Regions from separate parts of the Streptomyces sp. JL2001 genome, predicted to be linked through region 1. Evidence: predicted binding sites of a transcription regulator. Region 1 holds the regulator's gene; the other holds the start of a gene.
What was found. The regulator HspR, encoded in region 1, represses chaperone genes until heat shock. The targets are predictions, from matches to a motif close to TTGAGNNNNNNNNNCTCAA.

Region 1 (3,404 bases):
CGCGTGGAGCGGGACCGGGTCACGGTCAAGGAGATCGCCGTCGCGACCCTCCTGACCGAGCTCCTGCCCGTGCTCGACGACGTCGGCCGGGCCCGGGACCACGGCGAACTCGTGGGCGGGTTCAAGTCGGTGGCCGAATCGCTGGAGACCGTCGTCGCCAAGATGGGTCTGCAGCAGTTCGGCAAGGAGGGCGAGCCCTTCGACCCGACGATCCACGAGGCCCTGATGCACTCGTACGCGCCGGACGTCACCGAGACGACCTGCGTGGCGATCCTGCAGCCGGGGTACCGCATCGGCGAGCGGACCATCCGGCCCGCGCGCGTGGCGGTGGCCGAGCCCCAGCCCGGGGCGACGCCGGCCGCGAAGGAAGAGAAGTCGGCAGACGAGGAGAGCGGTGGCCCCGAAGAGGGCTAGCGCAACGATCGTCCGAGAGGAGGGACGTCGATGAGCACGAAGGACTTCGTCGAGAAGGACTACTACAAGGTTCTCGGCGTCCCCAAGGACGCCACCGACGCCGAGATCAAGAAGGCGTACCGGAAGCTCGCCCGCGAGAACCACCCGGACGCCAACACCGGTGACACCAAGGCGGAGGAGCGCTTCAAGGCGATCTCCGAGGCGAACGACGTCCTCGGCGACCCCAAGAAGCGCAAGGAGTACGACGAGGCGCGCGCGCTCTTCGGCAACGGCGGATTCCGCGCCGGACCCGGCGGGGCGGGCGGCACGTTCAACTTCGACCTGGGCGACCTCTTCGGAGGCGCCCAGGCCCCCGGCGGCCCCGGTGGGGCCGGCGGCTTCGGCGGCGGTCTCGGAGACGTCTTCGGCGGCCTGTTCAACCGGGGAGCGGGCGCCGGCGCCGGCCCGCGCACGCAGCCCCGCCGCGGCCAGGACATCGAGTCCGAGGTGACGCTCAGCTTCGTCGAGGCCGTCGACGGCGCGACCGTGCCGCTGCGGATGTCCAGCCAGCAGCCCTGCAAGGCCTGTTCGGGCACCGGCGACAAGAACGGCACCCCCCGGGTGTGCCCGACCTGCGTCGGCACCGGCCAGGTCTCGCGCGGCGGCAGCGGGTCCTTCTCGCTGACCGACCCGTGCGTGGACTGCAAGGGCCGCGGCCTCATCGCGGAGAACCCCTGCGAGGTCTGCAAGGGCAGCGGCCGGGCCAAGTCCTCCCGCACCATGCAGGTCCGCATCCCCGCCGGAGTCTCCGACGGCCAGCGGATCCGGCTGCGCGGCAAGGGCGCACCGGGCGAGCGCGGCGGCCAGTCCGGCGACCTCTACGTCGTCGTCCACGTCGACAGCCACCCGGTCTTCGGCCGCAAGGACGACAACCTGACCGTCACCGTGCCCGTGTCGTTCCACGAGGCGGCGCTCGGCGGCGACATCAAGGTGCCCACGCTCGGCGGCCCGGCGGTGACGCTGAAGCTGCCGGCGGGCACGCCCAACGGCCGGACCATGCGCGCCCGGGGCAAGGGCGCGGTCCGCAAGGACGGCACGCGCGGCGATCTGCTGGTGACGGTGGAGGTCGCGGTGCCCGCGGAGCTGGACGACAAGGCGCGCGAGGCCCTTGAGACCTACCGCGAGGCGACCGCGGGCGAGGACCCGCGGGCAGAGCTGTTCGAGGCCGCGAAGGGAGCTTGACGCAATGGACATCAGACCAGGGCGCAGCCGCAACCCCTATGAACTGACCGACGAGACGCCGGTGTACGTCATCTCGGTGGCGGCCCAGCTCTCCGGCCTGCACCCGCAGACCCTGCGCCAGTACGACCGTCTCGGCCTGGTCTCCCCGGACCGCACGGCGGGCCGCGGCCGGCGCTACTCGGCCCGCGACATCGAACTGCTGCGCACCGTCCAGCAGTTGTCGCAGGACGAGGGAATCAACCTCGCGGGCATCAAGCGCATCATCGAACTGGAGAACCAGGTCGCCGCGCTGCAGGCACGTGTGTCCGAGCTGTCGGCGGCGGTGGAGGGCGCAGCGGCGACGCTGCGCCAGCGCGAGGCCCAGGTGCACGCCTCGTACCGCCGGGACCTGGTGCCGTACACCGATGTGCAGCAGGCGAGCGCACTGGTGGTGTGGCGTCCCAAGCGCGGCGAGTAGCCCGCACGGCCTGCGAAGGAGCCCCCTCCCGGACGGGAGGGGGCCCCTTCGCGTCCGGGGCCGGGAGGCGGCCGCTGGGGTCCACGGGACGCCCTCAGGGGATGAGTTCGCCGATCACGTCCGCGGCGGTCTCCCACCAGGGCGCGGCGCCCGTGCCGAAGGCGGCGGCGAGGGCGGTGCCGACGGCGACGTCCCGGGGCTCGACGGGGACGCCCTCGTCCCAGTCGGCGTCCGCCCGTCCGTCACCGGCGGACTCCAGCGCGCCGATCCTGCGCCCGTCGCGCAGCAGCCGGCTCTCCCGATGGGAGCAGGGGACGAGCCGGTAGGTCACCCCGCCGACGGTGGCGTCCACCCGGTAGGACCGCCGCCAGAGCCGGCCCCGGGCGGGCCTGATCCGGGCGCCCACGCCGTCGACGGTGAGGGTGAGGAGGTCGGGCCTGCGGGTCCCGATGGGGGTGTGCCGGTCGGGTTCGGTGCCGGGCTTCCGTACGAGGTCCACGGTGGGCATCCCGTGCCCGGACACCCGCAGGGTCCCGGCGCGGCCGTCGAGGTCGATTTGCGCGTACATGGTCAGTCGTCCTGCTCCAGGATCCCGGACCGGGCGATGAGGTAGCCGAGTTGGGCGCGGCTGCCGCTGCCGAGGGCAGAGGCGAGCTTGGCGATGTGGGCGCGGCAGGTCCGGACGTTCATGCCGAGCCGGCGGGCGATGGCCTCGTCGACGTGGCCCTCGACGAGGAGCTTGGCGATGGAGCGCTGGACGCCGCTGATGCCGTCGAGGGCGGTGGTGTAGGACACCACTCCCTCCTCCCACGGGACGCCGTGCAGCCAGAACTGGTCGAAGACGCCGACGAGGTACTGCACCAGGCCCTCGTGGCGCAGTTCCAGGGCGACCTGCCGGTCGCTGCGCGCGGGCACGAAGGCGACCTTGCGGTCGACGATGATCAGCCGGTCGATGATCTCCTCGAGCGTCCGCAGCTCCAGGCCGTAGGGGGCGACCCGCTCCACGTAGGCCAGCGTCGCGGGGTGGTGCCGTGCGGTGTGCTGGTACAGGGTGCGCATCCGGACACCGCGGTCGAGCAGCGGCTCCATCCGCTTCAGCGCCTTCTCCAGGGTGTCGGGACGGCGCCCGCTCCCGGGCTGGATGGTGAGCAGCTCTTCGGTGCACTCGGCGGTGACCCGGTCGAGCGTCGCGTTGATCATGCTCAGGCCTTCGAGCACGGTGATGGCGTGCGAGGCCGCCGGGTCCAGCCGGTTGATGGTCATGAAAGGCTCGAACGTGTCGGCCAGCGAGATGGCCTCTTGCCGGCGCGCC
Region 2 (3,404 bases), 1.4 Mb from region 1:
GCGACGCCTCGACGAACAGGACGTCGCCGCCCGCACCCGTCACGGCCAGCCCGGTGGCCACACCCGGCACGGACGTGCGGCGCTCGGCCGGGTCCTGCGCCGACTCCGGCACGTGGTGGGGCCGCCCGATCAGCGTGCGCAGGTCGTCCGGCGCGATGCTGAAGGGCAGTTCCCGGTCGCCGAGTTCGTGCTGCGCCGCGACCTTCCGCAGCAGCCGCGCGATCGCCCGCTCCAGGGTGCGGACGCCCGCCTCACGGGTGTACTCGCCGGCCAGGCTGCGCAGGGCGGCGTCCTCCAGGACGACCTCGCCGGGCTCCAGTCCCGCACGCTCAAGCTGCCGGGGCAGCAGGTGGTCACGGGCGATGACGACCTTCTCGTCCTCCGTGTACCCGTCGAGCCGCACCAGTTCCATGCGGTCGAGCAGCGCCTCCGGGATGGCCTCCAGAACGTTCGCCGTCGCCAGGAAGACGACGTCGGAGAGGTCGAGTTCGACCTCCAGGTAGTGGTCGCGGAAGGTGTGGTTCTGGGCCGGGTCCAGGACTTCGAGGAGGGCCGCGGCCGGGTCGCCGCGGAAGTCCGAGCCGACCTTGTCGATCTCGTCCAGCAGGACCACCGGGTTCATCGACCCGGCCTCCTTGATCGCCCGGACGATCCGGCCCGCCTGCGCGCCCACGTAGGTGCGCCGGTGCCCGCGGATCTCGGCCTCGTCCCGTACGCCGCCGAGTGCGACGCGGACGAAGGACCGGCCCATCGCGTGGGCGACGGACTCGCCGAGCGACGTCTTTCCCACTCCGGGCGGCCCGACGAGGGCGAGCACGGCGCCGCCGCGCCGGCCGCCGACCACACCGAGGCCGCGCTCGGAGCGCCGCTTGCGTACCGCGAGGTACTCGGTGATCCGCTCCTTCACGTCCTCCAGGCCCGCGTGCTCGGCGTCGAGGACGGCCTTGGCGCCCTGGATGTCGTACCGGTCCTCGGTCCGCTCGTTCCACGGCAGTTCGAGGACGGTGTCGAGCCAGGTGCGGATCCAGGAGCCCTCCGGGGACTGGTCGCTGGACCGCTCCAGCTTCTCGACCTCCTTGAGGGCGGCCTCCCGGACCTTCTCGGGCAGGTCGGCCGCCTCCACGCGGGCACGGTAGTCGTCGGACTCGTCGCCCTCGCTCTCGCCGTTGAGCTCGCGCAGCTCCTTGCGTACGGCGTCGAGCTGGCGGCGCAGCAGGAACTCGCGCTGCTGCTTGTCGACGCCCTCCTGGACGTCCTTGGCGATGGTCTCGGCGACGTCCTGCTCGGCCAGGTGCTCGCGCAGCTGGGCGGTGGCGAGCTTGAGCCGGGCGACCGGGTCGGCCGTCTCCAGCAGTTCCACCTTCTGCTCGACGGAGAGGAAGGGCGAGTAGCCGGAGTTGTCGGCGAGCGCCGAGACGCCGTCGATCTGCTGCACGCGGTCCACGACCTGCCACGCGCCGCGCTTCTTGAGCCAGCTGGTGGCCAGCGCCTTGTACTCCTTGACCAGATCGGTCACGGCGCCGGGCAGCGGGTCGGGCAGGACCTCCTCGACGACGGCGCCCTCGACCCACAGGGCCGCGCCGGGGCCGGTCGTCCCCGCGCCGATCCTGACGCGGCCGCGGCCGCGGATCAGCGCGCCGGGGTCGCCGTCGGACAGCCTTCCGACCTGCTCGACGGTGCCGAGGACGCCGGTCCCCGCGTAGGTGCCGTCGACACGGGGCACCAGGAGGACCCTGGGCTTGCCGCTGCCGGAGCGCGCGGCGGCCTGGGCGGCCTCCACCGCGGCGCGGACGTCGTTGTCGGACAGGTCGAGCGGAACCACCATGCCGGGCAGCACGACTTCGTCGTCGAGCGGCAGCACAGGCAGTGTCAGCGTCGAGTACTCCGTGGACTCAGGAGCCATGATCTCCCCTTCGGCAGTCAAGTTGAGCTATGTCGACTCAATGCAGGGGGGCCCGCGAATGTTCCCCAGGCCGCGTTCGCTCTGAGCGATCACTCCCCCGCTCGCCGTGAACAGCGGATGTAATGACTGGATGGATATGGGAGCTATTACATCCGCATGGGTGGCCGGCTGGACCGTCTCCCGCGGCACACCCCCCGCCGTCGCGCGGCCGTGGGGCTACCGGATCGACGTGGGCCTGCCGAAGCACGTCCTGCGCCACGTGCTGCCGGCGCCCGACGCCTCCTCGGTGGGCCGGCTGTGCGCGGAGATCACCGAGCCGTACACCTGGCTGAAGGTCATGGCGGCGCCGGAGGACGTCGCCGGATGGATCACACCGGGATGGACCGTGCCCGACGATCCGGGCTTCATGATGTGCAAGCGGCTGCACCCCGCCGGGCCGGAGAGCCGGCCGCCCGTCCCGGACGGGTACACGCGGACGACGGAGACCCGGGACGGTGTGGTCCGGGTCAGGATCCTCGCCCCGGACGGCACCCTGGCCGCGCGCGGCCAGATCGCCCCCACGGGGGAGACGGCGGTCGCCGACCAGATCGAGACCGACCCCCGCCACCGCCGCCGCGGCCTCGGCGCCCAGGTCATGCACACGTTGGAGGCGGCCGCCGCCCGGGCCGGCGCGGTGACGGGTGTCCTGTCGGCGACGACGGACGGGCTGGGGCTGTACACGTCGCTGGGCTGGCGGTACGAGGGGCCCCTGACCGGGATCGTCCGCGACTGACACGGCGGCCGCGAGCGACGGGAGCCGACCCGCGCCCGGCCCCGGCGGGGCGGGCCGGCCGACCACGGCGTGCCGCGCCCTGGTCAAGCGGAACCGGGGCGGGCATGATCGGCTGCATGGCGACCGGGAGCACGAGGGGCAGGCGGTACACGGCAGGCCGGTGGGCCGCGACCGCGGTACTGGTGACACTGACGGCACTCGCCGGCTGCGGGCCGGACACGCCGCCGGCCCCGTCCGCCCCGACGCCCGGTACGAGCACCGCGCCGCCGCCGACCTCGCCCCCGTCGCCCTCACCGGACGGCACCTCGAAGAACAGCGAGGAGCCCGCGCCCCAGGAGGTGCTGGTCGAGCTGAACGTCACCGGCGGCTTCGCCGGCGTGCAGAACCAGCTGATCGTGCGCTACGACGGCTCGTACACGACCCGTTCCGGCACCAAGCCGCCGCGCACCGGGCGGATGGAACCGGCCGAGGTCGGCGAGCTGCGCGCCGCCCTGGAGGACCCCGCCTTCGCCGCGGTGCCCGCCCGGCCGACCGGCGCGCCGGTGCACGACGGCTTCCAGTACGTCGTCACGTACCGGTACCGGGTCGTCGTCGCCACCGACGGAGACCGGCCGCCCGCCCTGCGGCGGGTGTTCTCGGCACTGCCGGGCGGCGGGCCGCCGACCGCCCCCTGACCCGGGCGGGAACCGGCGGAGCCGCCGCGAACTGCACCGGATCGAGTGGTACGTG

Region 2: the regulator HspR is predicted to act here: its motif matches at 1,926-1,944, upstream of lon (endopeptidase La).

The regions. Positions count from the first base shown of each region.
Region 1 is NZ_CP169421.1:4,123,970-4,127,373, forward strand. Features, by position in the region: gene grpE (nucleotide exchange factor GrpE) at 1-414, shown strand, start outside; gene dnaJ (molecular chaperone DnaJ) at 445-1,635, shown strand; gene ACE1OA_RS18420 (heat shock protein transcriptional repressor HspR) at 1,640-2,092, shown strand; gene ACE1OA_RS18425 (hypothetical protein) at 2,187-2,660, opposite strand; gene ACE1OA_RS18430 (helix-turn-helix transcriptional regulator) at 2,663-3,404, opposite strand, start outside.
Region 2 is NZ_CP169421.1:2,683,272-2,686,675, forward strand. Features, by position in the region: gene lon (endopeptidase La) at 1-1,903, opposite strand, end outside; gene ACE1OA_RS11635 (GNAT family N-acetyltransferase) at 2,034-2,675, shown strand; gene ACE1OA_RS11640 (hypothetical protein) at 2,792-3,349, shown strand.